One region of the Salinimonas marina genome, then DNA from elsewhere that is predicted to be linked to it. Evidence: predicted binding sites of a transcription regulator. Region 1 holds the regulator's gene; each other region holds the start of a gene.
What was found. Region 1 encodes sigma-54, which starts transcription at its own class of promoters, with help from an activator protein. Its sites were predicted from a motif close to GTTGGCACGNNNNTNGNNT; they were not measured.
Positions count from the first base shown of each region.

Region 1 (4,774 bases):
TTAGCTCACAACAGTATGAGTTGATTGATCATGTACAGACAACGTTTTCCCCTGGCAGCTAGTCTGCTGGCAATATTGTGCTTTGCGACACCGGTTATGGCCGGCAGTGCTGATTTTCAAAAACCTATCACCGTGGATGCACGTACCCAGTCTATGGATGGCAAAAATAAAGTCACCCGCTTCAAAGACAATGTGCTGATTACCCAGGGCACCCTGACCATCGAAGCCGATGAGGTTGAGGTCAATGCCAAGCAGGGTGAAGGTAAAGAAATTATGATTGCCCGCGGCAAACCTGCCCGCTATTCCCAAACCATGGATGATGGCAGCAAGGTCACCGCCCAAGCCAATGAACTTCGCTATGAAGTGAATAAACGGACCATTTCCATGCGCGGTAATGCCCAGATAAAACAAAATAGCAGCATGGTCAGTGGCGACAGCATTACTTATGACATGATGAAAGAACAATTGATGGCGACCAGCAGTGACGGCAATGATGATAGCCGGGTCACCACCGTATTTCGTCCGCAGGCGGTAAAAAAATTAAGTGATGAGTCTGAGGACAAGCAGGGTGACACCGACGGTAAGAATGATACGCAAGGTGACAAATAAGTATGGCAACACTGACAGCCCGGAACCTGGCAAAATCGTATAAATCCCGACAGGTGGTACTGGATGTCAGTCTGTCGGTATCCACCGGTCAGATTGTGGGTTTGCTTGGCCCCAACGGCGCAGGTAAAACCACCACGTTTTACATGATTGTGGGCCTGGTCGCGCTGGATAAAGGCAAAATCACCATCGATGATAACGAACTCACGCATCAGCCGATGCATGAACGTGCCCGTCAGGGGATTGGCTACCTGCCGCAGGAAGCCTCTATTTTTCGAAAACTGACAGTTCACGAAAATATCATGGCGATTTTACAAACCCGCAGCGATTTGGATTCACAAAAACGTGAAGAAGAAGCTGATGCCCTACTTGATGAATTTAATATCAACCATATACGTAATAGTACTGGTATGAGTTTGTCCGGCGGCGAGCGTCGACGGGTGGAAATTGCCCGGGCACTGGCCGCTAATCCGCAGTTCATTCTGTTGGATGAACCATTTGCCGGTGTTGATCCAATCTCAGTCAATGATATAAAAAAGATTATTCAGCATTTACGTGACCGGGGCATTGGGATCCTCATTACCGACCATAACGTACGGGAAACCCTGGATGTATGTGAGGAAGCCTACATCGTTAGTCATGGAGAGCTCATCGCGCAAGGCAGTGCGGAGCAAGTATTAAGCAACCAGAAAGTGCGTGATGTATACCTTGGTGAACAATTCAAGCTATAGTGTGGGTATTAGGGATGATCTTATACCCGGTGTTTCACCGGAAAACTTACACATGCACCCGAGTTTAAAATAAGACGTAGATGAAACCATCTTTACAGCTAAAATTTAGTCAACAGTTAACTATGACCCCGCAACTGCAGCAGGCCATTCGGCTATTGCAGTTGTCGACACTCGACCTTCAGCAGGAGATTCAGGAAGCGCTGGACTCAAACCCTTTGCTGGAAGTAGATGAAAGTAGTGACAACGACGGGGCAGAGAAAAACAACCAGGACAGCAACAGCGATTCCGACAATATCGAGGCCTCCGCTACGGCCGGTGACAACATGGACTCTGGCGAAGCGCTGGAGAAAAATGATTTGCCGGACGAGCTGCCTATCGACAGCACCTGGGATGAGTATTATTCCGCCTCTTCAGCCCCGGCTCCGGGGCCTGGCAGTGACGAAGACCAGGTATTTCAGGGTGAAACCACTGATGACATTCAGGCTCACCTGCTGTGGCAAATGCGCCTCACCCACTTTTCAGAAACAGATCGCGCCATCGCGATGGCGATTATCGACTCAATTGATGAGTCAGGGTATCTGACTGTATCGGTGGAAGAAATTCTGCAAAGCGTGAACAGCGATGAAACCGAAGAGCCGGTGGAAGAAGATGAAGTGGAGTGTGTGTTAAAGCGCATCCAGTTGTTTGATCCTTTAGGTTCCGGCTCACGCACTCCCCAGGAATGTCTGCTGGTGCAATTACGCCAGTTTGCCCCTGATACCCCCTGGCTGGAAGAAGCCCGCAGCCTGATTGAGGATTACTCTGATTTACTGAGCAGTAAAGACTACCGCACCCTGATGCGCAAAAGTAAGCTCAAAGAAGATCAGCTGCGAGAGGCTATGCGGTTACTGCAAACCCTGAATCCTCGTCCTGGCAGTGCGCTGATCACCAAAGAACCTGAGTATGTGATTCCGGATGTGTCGGTAGCCAAAAAGAATGGCCGCTGGTCAGTAGAGCTAAATCCGGACAGTTTGCCAAAACTGAGCGTAAATCAACAATACGCTGCGATGAGCCGGCGGGCTCGCAACAGCAGTGATTCGCAGTTTATTCGTTCGCATATGCAGGAAGCAAAATGGTTTATCAAAAGCCTCGAGTCGCGTAATGATACGCTGCTGAAGGTGGCGAATTGTATTGTGCAGCAACAAATGGGCTTTTTTGAACATGGGCCCGAGATGATGAAGCCCATGGTGCTGAATGATGTTGCCGAGATGGTGGACATGCACGAATCAACGATTTCCCGGGTCACGACCCAGAAGTATATGCACACCCCTCGTGGTATCTTTGAGCTGAAATATTTCTTCTCAAGCCATGTGGCTACGGAGTCTGGCGGCGAGTGTTCTTCCACCGCCATACGGGCCCTGATTAAAAAGCTGGTGGCGGCTGAAACACCCAGCAAGCCACTTAGCGATAGCAAAATTGCAGATGTGTTGGCCGAGCAAGGAATAAAAGTTGCCCGGCGGACAATTGCAAAATATCGGGAATCGTTATCGATCCCACCGTCGAACCAACGCAAAAGCCTGATTTAATAAGGCTAGCTCACAATAAGGAAGGCGAACTATGCAAATCAATCTTACTGGTCATCATATTGAGATCACTGACTCTTTGCGTAATTATGTCGATACAAAATTCAGTAAGCTGGAGCGCCATTTTGACCATATTTCCAATGTTCATGTTATTTTGAACGTGGAAAAGATAACGCAGAAAGCGGAAGCTACGGTTCACCTAAGTGGAGCAGAAGTCTTTGCTTCGTCAGAAAATACCGATATGTATGCAGCCATTGATAGCATGGTCGATAAACTGGATAGGCAGGTTATCAAGCATAAGGAAAAACTGAAAAAACATTAGTCTGTCACTATGGATATACAAGCCATCATAAGCCTGGACCGCACAAAATGTGCGGTCCAGTGCAATAGTAAAAAGCGTATTCTGGAAGTCATCAGTGGCATCGCTTCTGACAACAATCCCGAAGTGGATGAAACTGCGGTCATGAACGCCCTGATGTCCCGGGAAAAAATGGGCAGCACCGGTATTGGTAACGGCATTGCGTTACCTCATGGCCGTTTACCGGGTCTGGACCGGGTGATTGCCATAGTGGTGACCAGTGATCCTGCCATCGATTTTGATGCCATTGACAACAAACCTGTAGATATTTTCTTTACCCTGCTGGTGCCAGAGGAACAAACCGAAGGTCACTTACAGACCCTGGCCATGGTCGCAGGGAAACTCAGCGACAAAGATACCGTAAAAGCCATTCGCCGGGCGCAAACAGGTGATGACATTTTCGCCGCTTTACAATAACATCCTTCGCTAACGCGTATATCATGGAGCAGCGCTTTGAAGCTTATTATTATCAGCGGTCGTTCCGGGTCTGGCAAGTCAGTAGCACTGCGGGCCCTGGAAGATTTGGGTTACTATTGTGTTGATAATATCCCGGTCAATTTACTGCCTGCCCTGACGCACTCGGTGTCAGAACAATTTGACCAGGTGGCAGTAAGCATTGATGTTCGAAATCTGCCTGAAGATCCTACCGAACTGGTTGAAATTCTCGATTACCTGCCCGAATCCTGGTCCATGACCATCGTTTATATTGATGCCAGTGATGATATTCTGGTGAAACGATTCAGCGAAACCCGCCGGTTACATCCATTGGCCCGGTTGAAAAAGTCGTTGGCCGAAGCGATCCATACTGAGCGGGAGCTACTGGCCCCCATCGCCGAGCGCGCTGACTTATACATTGATACTGACTCATTGTCGATTCATCAGTTGGCTGAGCTTATTCGTGAACGAATACTGGGTAAAAAAAGCTCCAGACTGGTGCTGGTATTTGAATCCTTTGGCTTTAAACACGGCATTCCTAAAGACGCTGATTATGTGTTTGACGCCCGCTTTTTACCTAATCCCCACTGGGAACCGGATTTGAAGCATTTAACCGGCCTGGACGGCCCGGTGGAAGTCTTTTTAGGCGCCCAGCCCATTGTCACCAAATTCATCTGGCAGATACAGAATCTGATCACCACCTGGTTACCGCACCTGGAGCGCAACAACCGCAGTTATGTGACCGTTGCTATCGGCTGCACCGGTGGTCAGCATCGCTCAGTATTTGTGTCAGAAACCCTGGCCAAAACATTCCGTGACATTCATCCGGATGTGCAGATACGTCATCGGGAGCTCAACAAAGAATGACCGTCGAAAAACAACTGACTATTGTGAATAAGCTGGGTTTGCATGCCCGCGCGGCGACGCAGCTGGTGCAACTGGCCAATCAGTTTGATGCCCAAATCACCCTGATAAAAGAAGAGAAAAGCGCCGAGGCCCATAGTGTGCTGGGGCTGATGATGCTGGAGAGCCATCAGGGTGAGCAGGTCAAAGTAGTGTGTGAAGGCCCGGATGCCGAAGCG
Region 1 is NZ_CP064795.1:3,063,007-3,067,780, forward strand. It holds gene lptC (LPS export ABC transporter periplasmic protein LptC) at 1-62, shown strand, start outside; gene lptA (lipopolysaccharide transport periplasmic protein LptA) at 31-609, shown strand; gene lptB (LPS export ABC transporter ATP-binding protein) at 612-1,337, shown strand; gene IT774_RS13745 (RNA polymerase factor sigma-54) at 1,418-2,902, shown strand; gene hpf (ribosome hibernation promoting factor) at 2,934-3,221, shown strand; gene ptsN (PTS IIA-like nitrogen regulatory protein PtsN) at 3,231-3,674, shown strand; gene rapZ (RNase adapter RapZ) at 3,711-4,559, shown strand; gene IT774_RS13765 (HPr family phosphocarrier protein) at 4,556-4,774, shown strand, end outside.

Region 2 (4,774 bases), 360 kb from region 1:
GCACTCTTTAACAATGGGCTTTTTAGTTTATAATTCCCCCCTGATAAGTCACAATGCCTCGCTACTATCAGCGAGGCATTTTATGTCTGTTTGTTATTTTCGACTACCGGCAAAATCAGGGTACGCCTCCAGCCCACATTCGCTGGCATCCACGCCTTCAAATTCTTCTTCGGCGCTGACGCGGATCCCCAGCAGGGCTTTTATTGCCAGCCAGACCAGCATGCTCGTTACAAACACCCAGGCAAAAATCGTTGCCGCACCGGCCAGCTGGCCGGTTAACGCCACCTCAGAGTTGGTAACCGGGACCAGCACCAGCCCCAACAGACCGACCACACCATGCACCGAAATGGCACCTACAGGATCATCAATCTTACGCTTGTCCAGCCACACGATACTCAACACAACCAGCATGCCGCCCAACGCCCCGAACAGGGTGGCTTGCAGTGGCGTTGGCGTAGACGGTTCTGCGGTTATGGCCACCAGCCCGGCCAGAGCGCCGTTTAATGCCATGGTTAAGTCAGCCTTTTTAAACAGTACCCGCGCCAGTAACAGGGCGGCAATGGTGCCTCCAGCCGCCGCCGCATTGGTATTCATAAAGACCACTGCGACCGCGTTGGCACTTTCGACACTGGCGGTGGCCAGTACCGAGCCGCCATTAAAACCAAACCAACCCATCCACAAAATAAAGGTGCCTAAGGTAGCCAACGGTAAGTTTGCGCCCGGGATAGCATTGATTTTACCGCCAGCAGTATATTTTCCGCTGCGCGGGCCCAACACCAGCACCCCGGCCAGTGCCGCCGACGCGCCTGCCATGTGTACAATGCCAGACCCGGCAAAGTCAGCAAATCCCAGGTCGGCCAAATTGTACAAACCAAACACATCTTCACCACCCCAGGTCCAGGCGCCTTCCATAGGATAGATAATGCCTGTCATCACTACCGCAAAGGTCAAAAAAGCCCAAAGCTTCATACGTTCGGCCACGGCGCCCGACACAATTGACATGGCAGTGGCCACAAACACCACCTGAAAAAAGAAGTCGGCCGAAGGGGCGTAAGTAGCAGCATCTTCGCCTACGCCGGTGGCGCCGTCACCGGTGATGCCGGCCAGTGCCAGGCTAAAATCATCACCGCCATACATCAGGCCATATCCGCAAATCATATACATGGTGCAGGCAATGGCGAATAAGGCGATATTCTTGGTCAGAATTTCTGTGGTATTTTTAGCCCGTACCATACCGGCTTCTAACATTGCAAAGCCTGCAGCCATCCACATGACCAGCGCGCCGCACATCAAGAAATAAAATGTATCAAGGGCATAGCCCAGCTCAAAAGTGACTTCCATTATGGGGATCTCCGCAACAAATTAGGAATGCTATAGCGCTTCGCTGTCTTTTTCTCCGGTACGAATGCGTACCGCCTGTTCAAGGTCGTAGACAAATACTTTACCGTCTCCGATTTTGCCGGTTTTGGCGCCCTGGGCGATGCCTTCCACCAAGCGGTCGACCTGCTCATCATCCACCGCAATCTCAAGCTTGATTTTGGGTAAAAAATCCACCTGATATTCAGCACCGCGGTACAGCTCGGTGTGCCCTTTCTGCCGTCCGAAACCTTTTACTTCGGTGACGGTCAAACCCTCAATGCCAATCTCTGCGATGGCTTCGCGTACATCATCGAGCCTGAAAGGCTTAATGATAGCGGTGACTAATTTCATAAGTGGCTCCAAACCGGTAATAAACAGAAAATGAAACAGTATTACCCCTGATACAAATGTTGCGCCATTTATATAAAATTAATATCATCAACAACTTAAGGGAATATTCGTTGATATATCTGCGCTCTTTTGCACCGTATTGGTGCGCTTGCCCATTTATAAGGAAGCATACCGGCAATGATCGCCCTGCCGCATGATACGGAAGCTATAGCTGATGACATCGGGTCACTGCAATCGCCGCGGCGCCCGGTCTGTGCTCGTCAGCCGATGCGCTGGCATCTGAAGCCAGTGGCGCTATCGCTGCAGGCTCATATCGCCATTATTGGCGCGTTGATATGGCTATCTTCGCTTTCAAATCCACCTGCTCAGCCGCCCGGTCGCTCTGTTGTAAAAGCCATCAACGCCAGACTGTACAGTGCACCATTCCGGCCAACACCGGCGCCGGCGAAATCGGGGGCGGTGTCGCAAACGTCAGTACTACCCACAACGGTACAGCCGGTGGTCACGCCTCGAAGCACCGCTTCAGATACCGCTGCAAATGCGCAACCACCCCAACCCGACAGCTCTGCCTTGCCAGTTCAGGTCGCCCCGTTACCAAACACGCCGGATTTAGACCACGCCGAGCCTTTAAATACCGACCGCATTTCGGCACCTGAACACACGCCCGCTGTAAAAACGCCTGCTTCGACCTCTGCGAATACCATCGGGGGGTCTGTGCGTCAGGCCACGGCCAGTTATTTTTCAGCGGTGCGAGCACAACAACAAGATCAGCTGGCGGCCGGAGCGGCCCGACAGTTTCAGCAAGGCAAAACCACCCGAACACTGCAGGACACCCGGACCATTACACAGATACAGGCTTTGCCAGATCCGGCCGCGCCAGTCACGGTAAATTGCGCTGGCAAGGTTAACCAGTCTCTGGCGTTTGTCAGTATGCTCAGCGGCGGAAATTTAAAATGCAGTGAGCCCACAAAACATCTTCAGCAGACCATCGACAAACGGGTGCAGCAGCACACCGTTAAGCGCTAGCTATTTTCACCAAAAGCCGGTAGCGTCTAGCAGATGGGTCGTTTTGACAAAACCATTCACCCATGGTGGGTAATGACTGAGATTAACAAGGAGTTCTGCACGTGGCGGCAGCAAATTTACTGGCTTTAATAGATGATATTGCCACCCTGCTTGATGATGTTTCGGTGATGTCTAAAGTGGCAGCCAAAAAAACCGCCGGGGTGTTAGGCGATGATTTAGCCCTCAATGCCAATCAGGTTCAGGGGGTGCGGGCCGATCGTGAACTTCCGGTAGTCTGGGCGGTCGCCAAAGGGTCATTGCTGAATAAGGTTATTCTGGTTCCTGCCGCCTTACTGATCAGCGCCTGGCTGCCTATGCTTATCACCGTATTACTGGTGCTGGGCGGCTTGTATTTATGTTACGAAGGAGCCGAGAAGGTAATTCACCGGTTGTTTCCCAAAGACTCCCCCACCGAAGCCAGTGTCCGTCTTCAGCAACTGGCTACCGAAGATATTGATTTGGTTGCTTTAGAGCGGGATAAAATCAAAGGCGCCATTCGTACTGACTTTATCTTATCGGCAGAAATTATTGTGATTGCGTTGGGTACGGTTCAGCAAGCCAGCTTTACCACCCAGGTTGGGGTGCTGTGCGCACTAAGCGTGGCGATCACCTTTGGGGTTTACGGTTTGGTGGCGGCCATTGTGAAACTGGATGACGTGGGGCTGTACCTGCTCAGAAAATCATTAACCGGTGGCTTTAATCAACTGCAGCGGCTGGCAGGGCGGGCATTACTTATCGGCGCGCCATTGTTGATGAAAACCCTGGCCTTTGTGGGCACCATTGCGATGTTTTTGGTGGGGGAGGTATTTTAACCCACAGTATTGAGATATTGCATCATGTCACCGCCCCTATAGTCGCAGCTGCTGGCGCCTGGGCGACCTTAGCCAGTGTGGCAGTAGATGGGGTTACCGGCTTTATTGGCGGCGCGGTGGTGGTCGGTCTGATAACCCTGCTGCTCAAATTCAAAAATTAATCCGCAGAAGTGGTGGTTTTCACCACTTTCTCGATGCCTTATCCACTAAAAAGTAGCGATTTAGGCATCGGGCTGTCCCACCTATCCCCGGCATGAATATTTTTACTTAAAAATCATACCGTTAAAATATAACTTCGAGATGGCACAACTATCGCTATGGTCTATGCAACTAAACAATAAATTGCCCACCGATAACACAATACGGGCATTAACCGTTGGTATTGGCAGACCCGGATTAGGTCTGATTGTTGTTGCCAGCACAGGGTTTAAGTGAGGCCACTATGATTAGCTATACCGCCGTATTTTTAGCCGCTATGGCACCGCTGGTGGCGTTTGCCGCCAGCGCGGTCATTTTCAGCAGCATATACAAACTGATGGGGCGCCGTAAACACGCCTGCGCCAACTGACTTTGTCACTCCCCAGGGACCTCGCCCTTATCCGGTTTGTTGAACAGACCAGATAAGGGCCTTTTTGCTAAAACCAGCGTTCCCACCAGCTTTTTTCTTTTTCGTCGCCCGATGAATCTATTGCTTTACCCCGACAGTCTGTGCGTGGTGGCGGCAACACCTCTAAAATAGCCGGTACACTCAGTGAGTCCGGGCATCCGGCCACAATTACTTCGCCGGTTTTCTGATTAAAGTGGGCAATTCCCAGGCCTCTGGGAAAACGACGGGACAATGATTTGGGCGCCTGCATCTTCTGATAATTGATAAACACCGGCAGCGCGCCACTGGCGCCGGTCAGATTAACCGACTGGTTGTCATCGTTGCCTACCCAGACGGTGCTGACATTATTACGGTCAAAGCCACTAAACCAGCTGTCGCGATAATCATCGGTGGTACCGGTTTTCCCCGCCATATTAATCCGTGGGAACGCCCGTCCCAGTTGTTTAGCGGTGCCCTCACGGGTTACTTTAAACAACCCATAATTGAGCAGATAGGTGGCGGCTTCATCCGCCCTCTGGGCGTAAAACTCAGCATGTTTCCACAATAGCTTATCGTTGGCCGACACCACGGCCGATACCGT
Region 2 is NZ_CP064795.1:3,420,858-3,425,631, forward strand. It holds gene IT774_RS15375 (ammonium transporter) at 94-1,341, opposite strand; gene IT774_RS15380 (P-II family nitrogen regulator) at 1,372-1,710, opposite strand; gene IT774_RS15385 (hypothetical protein) at 1,888-2,736, shown strand; partial or broken gene IT774_RS15390 (DUF808 domain-containing protein) at 2,838-3,596, shown strand; gene IT774_RS18100 (hypothetical protein) at 3,605-3,748, shown strand; gene IT774_RS17820 (hypothetical protein) at 4,030-4,155, shown strand; gene mrcB (penicillin-binding protein 1B) at 4,223-4,774, opposite strand, start outside.
Region 2: a site for sigma-54 is predicted at 1,761-1,779, ahead of IT774_RS15380 (P-II family nitrogen regulator). Genes of this name have one in related genera too.

Region 3 (4,774 bases), 260 kb from region 1:
TTTTAGAACCGTCCTGGCCCTGGGCGCCAAAGCCACTGACCACCAGACTGCCCTGCGCTACTGCGTATACCTTGCCATCCACACCTTTCAAAAAGGTTTGCAGTAAGGTGCCGCCCTGCAGGCTGCTGGCCTCACCTACTGACGACACCGTAATGTCGATGGTCTGGCCAGGCTTGATGAACGGCGGTAGCTCAGCATGCACGGCCACCGCTGCCACATTTTTAATCTTGGGCTTGGTATTTGGATCCAGGCTGATACCAAAGTTGGTCAGCATGGTACGAAAGCTTTGTTCCGTAAACGGGCTTTGTTCACCGGTGCCAGGCAGACCCACCACCAGGCCATAGCCAATCAGCTGATTCGATCGCACGCCCTGGATATCGGCGACATCTTTGATTCGTTGAGCATGTAGCTGGCTGCTTGTCAGTAATAAACACAACAACATCCACTGGTAAAAAATCTTCATGATATTATCCTAGAACGGCCAGTATGAAGATGAGAAAAACTGGGTCAGCCAGCCTTTTTCCTGGGCCCGGGCAAAACTGCCTGTGCCACTATACTGAATGCGGGCATTAGCGACTTTGGTTGATGTAATTTCGTTTTCCGGGCTGATATCCGCCGGCCGGATGATGCCGGTCAACCGAATGTATTCGTCCCCCTGATTGAGGGTGAGCCACTTTTCGCCCCGAATCACCAGATTCTGATTGGGCAGCACATCCACCACGGTGACAGAGATTGCCCCACTTAAACTATTGCGCTGGTTAGCCTGAGCATCACCGGAAAAATCATTACTGGCGCCGATCCCCAGCTGAATAGACTCACCGCCGATATTGACCGAGTTACCGCCCAGGCCGGCAATCGGCTGAACATTAACGCCGGCATCTTTAGAGGTGGTGGTCCCTGCCGATTTTGTTGCCGCCGTGTTCTCTTCCAGCGAAACCGTTATAATGTCACCTACCCGTCGGGCGGTAACATCGGAATACAGGCTGTTGGCCATATGCGGACGAAACAATGCGCCATCTTCAGCAATGTGCTCGCGTGGAATATCAGGCACCACGGGGGCAAACGAAGGGTCGTTGGCTTCAACCGGGGGCTCGGGGGTACTGTTGCACCCCACCAGCCACGCGGTAATACTGATAACAATAAGATTACGCATTTGAGTCGTCCGTTATAGCTGCTGAATAACCTGACCAAGCATCTGGTCCACCGACGAAATAACCTTTGAGTTCATCTCGTACAAACGCTGGCTTTCAATCAGATTCACCAGCTCTTCAGTCACATTCACATTTGAGGTTTCCAGCGTGCCCTGAGACAACGTACCCAGTCCCTGTAACCCGGGAATCCCCTGAATGGGCGTGCCGCTTGACGCTGTTTCTACAAATAAATTCTGGCCGATGGGCTGCAATCCCGTAGGGTTAATAAAATCAGAGACATTAATCTGCCCCAGCACCTGGTTTTCAGCCTGTCCCCGGGTCGACACCGACACCTCACCATCCTGAGATATCGTCACCTGCTGAGCATCTTCAGGTACGGTGATTTCAGGTTGCAGCAAAAAGCCGGCACCGGAGGTCACAATTTGGCCCTGGTCATTAAGGGTAAACTGGCCATTGCGGGTATAGGCAATGGAGCCATCCGGCTGCAAAATCTCAAAGTAGCCTTTGCCCTGGATAGACATATCGAGTGCATTTTCAGTAGTGAGCAGGTTGCCCTGGGTATGCGCTTTCTGGGTGGCGACGACTTTAGAGCCTGAGCCCAGCATCAAGCCTGATGGGCGCTCAGTATCGGCCGACGAACGCCCTCCCGGCTGATTGATGTTTTGATACAACAAGTCCTCAAATACCGCGCGATCTTTTTTGAATCCTACGGTTGAGGCGTTTGCCAGGTTGTTAGAGACGACGGCAACATCTGTTTGGGCTGCGTCTAAACCGGTTTTACTTATCCATAATGCTGGATGCATAACATACTCCTCAGCCGTATCTTTTTGGGCTGGTTACAAAAATCAAAATTAAAGAATTCTCAACAGTGTATTGCCACGGGTAGACAGTTCATCTGCCTGCTTCATCAGCTTTACCTGCATCTCATAATGACGCTGCAAACTGATCATGCTGACCATTTCATCTACGGCGTTTACATTAGACCCTTCGACCATGCCTGAGCGTATCTGCACGTTTGCATCAGCAAACGGTACACTGCCATCCTTGGTCCGGAATAAGCCATCCTGACCACGCTCAATATTATTCAGTGGCGGGTTTACCAGTTTCAGACGGCCCACCTCCTGAGATACATTCTCAGGCGCCCCCACCGGACGTACTGAAATAGTGCCATCAGAGGCGATATTCAGATTATCCAGGGGCACTGGCAGATAAATGGGGCCGTTATCACCCAGGGCGATATTCCCGTGCATATCCGTCAAAACGCCGTCAGGACCCATCTGAAAACTACCATCGCGAGACATTGCCTCCTGGCCGGTGGCATCCTGCATGGCGAACCAGCCTTTGCCCTGGACGGCGACATCCAGGTCACGGCCGGTCTGCACCATGGCGCCACCCTCATAGTTGTTACTCGGGCTTTCTGTCATCGCGAATACCCGGGTCGGCAATCCTTCGCCGTAAGCCGGCATGCTTCGGGCCTGTTCAAGCTGAGCTTTAAAGCCGGTGGTTTGGGCATTAGCCAGATTATTGGCGCGTACGCCAGTGGCCAGCAGGTCTTGCTTGGCGCCGCTTGCAGCGATATAAAGAAGTTTATCCATGACTGACTTTTGACGTTTTTGACAATTGATAAGCAAGGGGTTGCAAGGGAAGTGCCAATGCTGGAAGTTTGTTCAGGATAAAAACAAAAGGCCGCACATGGCGGCCTTAAAGGGTATGAAAAATAGAAACTTAGGGTATTAACGAATATTCAGAATAGTCTGATTAAGCTGGTTGTTGACTTCCAGCGCCCGGGAATTGGCCTGGAAGTTACGCTGAGCGATAATCAGGTCAATCAGCTCGGTGGTCAGATTCACGTTAGCTTGCTCCAGCGCTGAGGAATTGATTTCACCAAAGGTACCGGTGGTCGCCTCACCCGCCAGCGCTTCGCCTGACTCAATACTTTCTTTCCACTGCGTACTGCTTTGTTGGGTCAAGCCTTGCTCATTGGCAAAGCGCACCAGGGCTACCCGAACAATGGGCTCGGAAGTACCATTAGAAAAGGTCGCCCGCACCAGGCCGTCAGCACCGATATCAATACCGGTCAACCGCCCTACCGGCAAGCCATCCTGTTCCAGCGAGGTAACCTCAAAAGCAGAAGCAAACTGGGTAGGTTCATTAGGCGTGGCTTTATTCGGATTAAGATTGAAATCAATCGCGATCTGCTGCGTATCATCCGAGCCATTAGTTAAAATAGTGTTCCCCAGCGCCTGAGTCACAATTTTATTGTCCTGGCGTACGGTGCCATCCGGGGCTTGGATGCCGACAAAATCCCCGCCCGGGCTAAATTGCAACTTGGCCGCAGACACCGCCGTGGCTCCGCTGCCGATGGCATTGGCTGCCGTGGCTGGATCCGACGTAGTACCATCCGAGTTGACCAGGTTCACTAATTCGTCATCCACTGCGGTGGCCACATACCAGTCATTGGTGGCCGAGGGTGCGCTGTCTTTGATGTAGTAATAGGTCATAACATGACTGTCACCCAGTGAATCATACACTGTGACCGAGGTTGCTGCATTGTAGGTTAAAGGATCTTCCGGATCGAACTGGGCTGGATCCAGGGCGGTATCACTGGCTGGCAGATTCATCCGCAAATCCACTTCTGAGGTTTGCTGCGGCGACCCTGAAGAGTCCGGAATGCGCACCGGCTGTGAGGTACTTAAGGCCACCGAGGCGCTGGTGCCGTCTTTGTTGACCGGAAAACCCAAAAGGTTGTCGCCGTTGCTGTTAACCACAAAATTATCTTCATCCAGCTTGAACTGACCGGCGCGGGTAAAGGAATAATCCCGGGAGGTGATCTCAGAGACAGTGGCAAAAAAACCATTACCGGTCACCGCCAAATCCAGAGCGGTATTGGTAAACTGTAAGCTACCTTGTGAAAATTGCTGGGCAACTTCCTGCGTCAATACCCCGTCACCCACTTTGGTCTTACCGCCTGCCAGTAGTGATGAGGCATAAACATCGCCAAATTCAGCTCGTGATTCTTTAAAGCCTACCGTATTAACATTGGCGATGTTGTTCGCGGTTACATCCAAATCTTTTTGTGCGGCCGAAACACCGCTTAGTGCAATATTAAATGACATCTTTCATTCTCCTGCTAACTGCCGATCTGGATGACGTCATCAAGACTGATGCTAACATCACCATCCAAATTTAAAATTACGCCCTGACCACTGCCGGCCAGACTGACACTACCCACATGGCGGTTGACGGCCGTAGCGATAGCTACCCCCTCGCCCTGAGCTACGCCCGAGGCACTGACCACGTATTCACCAGCCGGCATGGGGTTGCCGGCGGTATCGGTACCATCCCACTGAAACTGAATGTTACCTGCCGCCTGGGTGCCGGCATCAATGGTCTTCACAATTTCACCGTACTGGTTAGAAACGGTGATCTTCATATCCTGCACACTCTGGTCATTGACGACTACACCACTAAACCCGGCGCCATCGCCCTGCATATACCCCACATTGCCTTCCACCAGTACATTCTGACCAATCAGGCTGGAGGCCTGCAGCGCCTGATTGGAAGTCATCGAAGCCGCAAAATTGCTGAACTTCTGATTCAAATCGGTGATGCCTTCGGCCATC
Region 3 is NZ_CP064795.1:2,807,334-2,812,107, forward strand. It holds gene IT774_RS12525 (flagellar basal body P-ring protein FlgI) at 1-463, opposite strand, end outside; gene flgH (flagellar basal body L-ring protein FlgH) at 473-1,153, opposite strand; gene flgG (flagellar basal-body rod protein FlgG) at 1,166-1,954, opposite strand; gene IT774_RS12540 (flagellar basal body rod protein FlgF) at 2,003-2,746, opposite strand; gene flgE (flagellar hook protein FlgE) at 2,885-4,267, opposite strand; gene IT774_RS12550 (flagellar hook assembly protein FlgD) at 4,282-4,774, opposite strand, start outside.
Region 3: a site for sigma-54 is predicted at 2,787-2,805, ahead of IT774_RS12540 (flagellar basal body rod protein FlgF). Genes of this name have one in related genera too.

Region 4 (4,774 bases), 1.2 Mb from region 1:
AGCCCACCTGCACCCGGGAATAAGCCATGGGGATGACCCCGGAAAAGTCGGTAGCGCCGCGGGTGGCAGTGGATTCTTCGCGCACGTTCAGAACACCATCAACATACTTACCGTTAATGCCCAGATCAAAACTCACCAGGTCGTTATCAAACAGTTCGTAGTAAAGAATAATATCCGTGCTGTTTAAATCGATGCCGGTATAAACCTCGCTGTCAGCGGTGTACAGATCGCCATCGAAGGTAAAGCCGGCGTCCAGCTGTGTGTTGCCCTGCGTATCCAGCGAGGTGTAGTTCAGTTTGATATTGGGTACCAGAGGGACCGGGTGCTCAAACGCCACATACCCAGAGGACTGAGTTTCATCTGACAAATTGAAGTTGGCGGTATTGTTGTTATCGGCAAATCCACCATCGGTGGCACTTCGCCATCCCTGCGCTCCAACATACACACCCGCAATGGTATCGGCCATTACCGGCGTGGCGGCAAATGAACCTGTTAAGACCAGGGCCATAATGCTTTTTTTCATTGTTTATCCTTGATTCATTAATTCTGAAAGTTCAATAAGTGCAGCATTTGCACGGGAAATATAATTGGCCATAACCAGCGAATGGTTTGCCATCATGCCAAAGCCACTACCATTTAGAATCATCGGGCTCCAGACAGTTTGCTGAGTAGCCTCAAGTTCCCGAATAATCTGGCGCAGACTCACCAATGCATTTTTGTCTTCCAGGACATCGGCAAATTCAACTTCAGCAGCTTTGAGGTATTGTAGCATGGCCCATGAAGCACCTTTAGCTTCAAAAAACACATTATCCAGTTTCCACCAGCTGGTCTGAATATGGCTTTCTGACACCTGAGCTTTGTTTTTGGCATTACGCTGGCCGGCCATATCCGTGTTGATACGCGCCGATCCCACACTCGCGCTTAGCCGCTGCGAATAGCTTCCCAGGCGTTTTTCTACCATTTTCAGCCATTCGCGCAGGTTATCCGCACGGGTATAAAACTGACTGCTGCGATTTGCCGGATCTACCAGTTCTGCACGGTACTGGTACACCAGATCGATACCTTTACGATAACTGGACTCGGCGGCAGGAAACATCCAGTTTTTATGATCCATGTTGAATTGCGGCACGGCTTTGGAGATGTGCTTGTTTTCTACCGATTGGGACTGCGAGCGACTAAAATCCTTGCGCATCGACATTGCCAGGTCCCGGGTCATTTCCAGCACCCCGAACTCCCAGGCGGGCATATCGTCCAACAGCACGCCTGGCGGCATGACATCATTCGACAGATATCCCCCGGGCTTATCTAACAGGGTTTCGGCCACCAAAATCATCGTAGTGGTCATCGTATACCCGGGTACCTCGGTGTGCTCACGGCTTTGGGCTTGCGCAGCTACCCTTTTCTTAACATCAAAAGTAGACGGGGAAAGACTCCAGTACCAGCCAATTATCCAGAAAATAACCAGTAGCAAGGCCACGGCGGCCCCGATACGTTTAACATTTAAATGCTGTTTAATGCTCAACTTTGCTTTCCTTATGGTTGATAATGAAAGCCACCAGCATAATCAAATACGGGTGGCTTCCAAACAAATTTTTCGGGTTACTGATCACATTAAGGGCTGGCGCGATGAGATGTTGCCGAACGGTTGCTGGCACGAACCATCATCACCAGGGCAACCACCAACAATACCGGCCAAAACAAACCAATACCGAAAACCAGCAACCCTGCGGCGGCGGCCATAACCCCAAGAATAAGCGCGCCGACCATACTGATCGCCACTATAAAGCCTATTATTGCAAACACAACTGCGAGCACTAAAAAAACCACCAGGCCATCAAGCGGGGTCATCAGCTGATCACTAAAATGGATGGAAACATCCAACCAGCGCTCTATTGCGCCCCCCAGTGCCCAGGCCGCTAATGCAGCAATAACGATGGCAATGAATAAATTTTTCATTACGACCACCGTGGCAAGATAATGACCGCTGCCAGATAGGCTACCAATGTTAATGCAGGCATCATACACAGGGCGACCACCGCTGCGATCCTAACCCACAGCGCATCGATACCAAAATAACGGGCCAGTCCAGCACATACGCCGCTAATGACCGACTGGCTCATTATGCGGTGAACACGTTTATCAGAATGCACAGTTTTCATCATTGTACTCCGTTTATTCAGTTAGGCTGAAACATCAGCACGTTGTTGCTTTAATTGTGTCAGCTCTGTTTCAACCGCCTCATCCCGTTGCAGGGTTTTGAAGGCTTCCGCCACGGTCTGATTCGCTGAGTCTGAAGCGGTATAACGATTCAGGCGGGTGTGGAGCTGCTCAATATTTTGTTGCATCCGGTCAAGTTCTGCCGCATTGGCCGATGGTGAAGGGCTATTGATGGTTATGCCGGCTGCTGAACGGGCGGAATTTTGCGGCTGCGGGCGCGCCAAACGTCGCTGCGCCTCGCCACGGATTTGCTGTAACCGGCTGATATCTTGTTCCAGCCGGGCCAGCGTCTCTTCATGCTGTGTCAGATTTTGCTGCAACTGCGAAATACTGGCATCACAGGCATGTTTACGGGCTAGTGCATGCCGTGCTTTGGCATCATCATCAGCTGCTACCGCCAGCCGGGCTTTTTGTTCCCAGCGGTCAGCCGCCCGTTGATGCTGCTGTTGTTCTCGCTGCGACTGCTTGCAGGCACTAATATGGCGGGCGCTGACCTGCCGGGCCTCATCAATGGCCTCTTCAATTTCTTCGGCGGTCAATCTCAGCATTTTGTGGGGATCTTCGGCTTTATCCAGCATGGCGTTGAGGTTTGCATGAACAATGTCGGAAGCTCTGGTAAATAGGCCCATAGTGGTCTCCTGGGTAAACAATACTGTGGGGGTAACCCTGCAATAGCGCTCGCGCCATCGCCTGTATATCGTCATTTCTAATTAGGTATTACAATTGTCGTACCAAATATATAAAGCATTGATAAAAAAGAAATTAATAAGATTCAAACACGACAGTGCTAATGGTGTCACAGGCGTCCTGCCAACAATTGGTCAAATTCACTAAGCTGGTAGTTGTTTTCACCATCACTAAAAACACGCACAAAAAAAGCAGCTACTGGAGCTGCTCTTTGTACTAGGTCAGAAAGCTACAGTTGCTCATCGTCCTGGTCGGTCTGGTTATCGTCATGCTTCAGCGATGCTGACAAATCCTGAATACTGACATTACCACGAAGCTTGTCGGTGACCGTGGGTTCAAAAAAGTAAACAGTGTTAGCGACGGCTTGCTCCACATCCTGATGAATTTCATAAGAGGTCTGGACCATCAGGTTGTTAATCATGCTGCCTACTACCTTTTCCACCGAGGCCTGCTGGGCCATAACCGGCGCAGAAGCAACAGAAGTAGCAAAAAGGGCAGCGGTGAAAAAGTGTGTAGCTTTCATGGTGTTATCCTCAGATTTTGGTTAAGTGGGCAAGTTGTTTTGCCGATACCAAGAGGATTGCGAAAGGTGTGCCAGTACCTTAAATTTTTTTAAGGTACTGTTTTCTATATTGTTATTGATTTTATTGTAGGAGTAAGAAATCGTTCAAAATTAGCGCAGGTTATTATTTGGCCAAATTTACTATTAAGGTTAGTCTTTTTAACCAACCTGGCTGGCCCGGTATTCTGCGGCTTCCTGTTGCGCCTGTTCAACCTGTGCCAGCGCATTCATCAACAAATTCGGATCCGGATTCTTACCCGTGCCGTGCTGACTCAGATAGCGACGCCAAATACGTCCTCCCACCTGATTTTGAAAAAGCCCCAGCATATGACGGGCAACGTGCCACGGCTTGAAATAAGGCTCGTCCTGCTGTTCGATATAGCGCTGCATAATATGCACAATGTCGGACCGGGACGGGATCTTGTGAGCATCACCAAAAATAGCCGCATCGACCTGGCTCAATAAATAAGGGTTGGCATAAATCTCACGCCCCATCATCACCCCATCCACCTGTTGCAGCTGCTCCCGGGTTTGCTCCAGGGTTTTTATACCCCCATTAATACTGATATTCAGACCGGGATAGGCTTGTTTTAACTGATGAACCCGCGGGTAGTTAAGCGGCGGCACTTCACGATTTTCTTTAGGACTCAGGCCTTTTAACCAGGCTTTACGGGCATGCACAATAAAGGTGTCGCACCCGGCCTCGGCCACGATATCAATGAAACGGGAAAAATCTTCATATTCATCCATATCGTCGATGCCAATCCGGCATTTTACGGTCACCGGAATGTCCACATCCTGTTGCATTGCTTTAACCGAGGCCGCCACCATTTCTGGCTGCGCCATCAGACAAGCCCCAAAGCTACCATTTTTCACCCGATCTGACGGACAGCCAACATTGATATTGACTTCATCATAGCCGCGCTCCTGCGCCATCACCGCGCACCGCGCCATATCGGCAGCATCGCTGCCGCCCAACTGCAATGCCACCGGGTGCTCGGCCTCATTAAAGGCCAGGTAATCGCCTTTACCAAAGATCAAGGCCCCGGTGGTGACCATCTCGGTGTACAACAACGTATGCTGTGATAACTGTCGCAAAAAATAACGACAATGCCGATCAGTCCAATCCAGCATTGGAGCAACTGAAAACTGGCGGTTAAAGGGGGTGATTGACACAGCTGATACCTCGATGACTTGTCTGCAAAATTATCGTGTTCGCGCATTGTGTTGGGCAGTACCCACCAGCAAGTAGCCGATGCTACTTTTCACGACGGTGGCGCGACGCGCGCAGTATACCGTATTTTGTCA
Region 4 is NZ_CP064795.1:545,028-549,801, reverse strand. It holds gene IT774_RS02435 (TIGR04219 family outer membrane beta-barrel protein) at 1-523, opposite strand, end outside; gene IT774_RS02430 (DUF2333 family protein) at 527-1,516, opposite strand; gene IT774_RS02425 (hypothetical protein) at 1,612-1,956, opposite strand; gene IT774_RS02420 (PspC domain-containing protein) at 1,956-2,162, opposite strand; gene IT774_RS02415 (PspA/IM30 family protein) at 2,181-2,846, opposite strand; gene IT774_RS02410 (hypothetical protein) at 3,134-3,427, opposite strand; gene dusA (tRNA dihydrouridine(20/20a) synthase DusA) at 3,626-4,600, opposite strand.
Region 4: a site for sigma-54 is predicted at 2,935-2,953, ahead of IT774_RS02415 (PspA/IM30 family protein). Genes of this name have one in related genera too.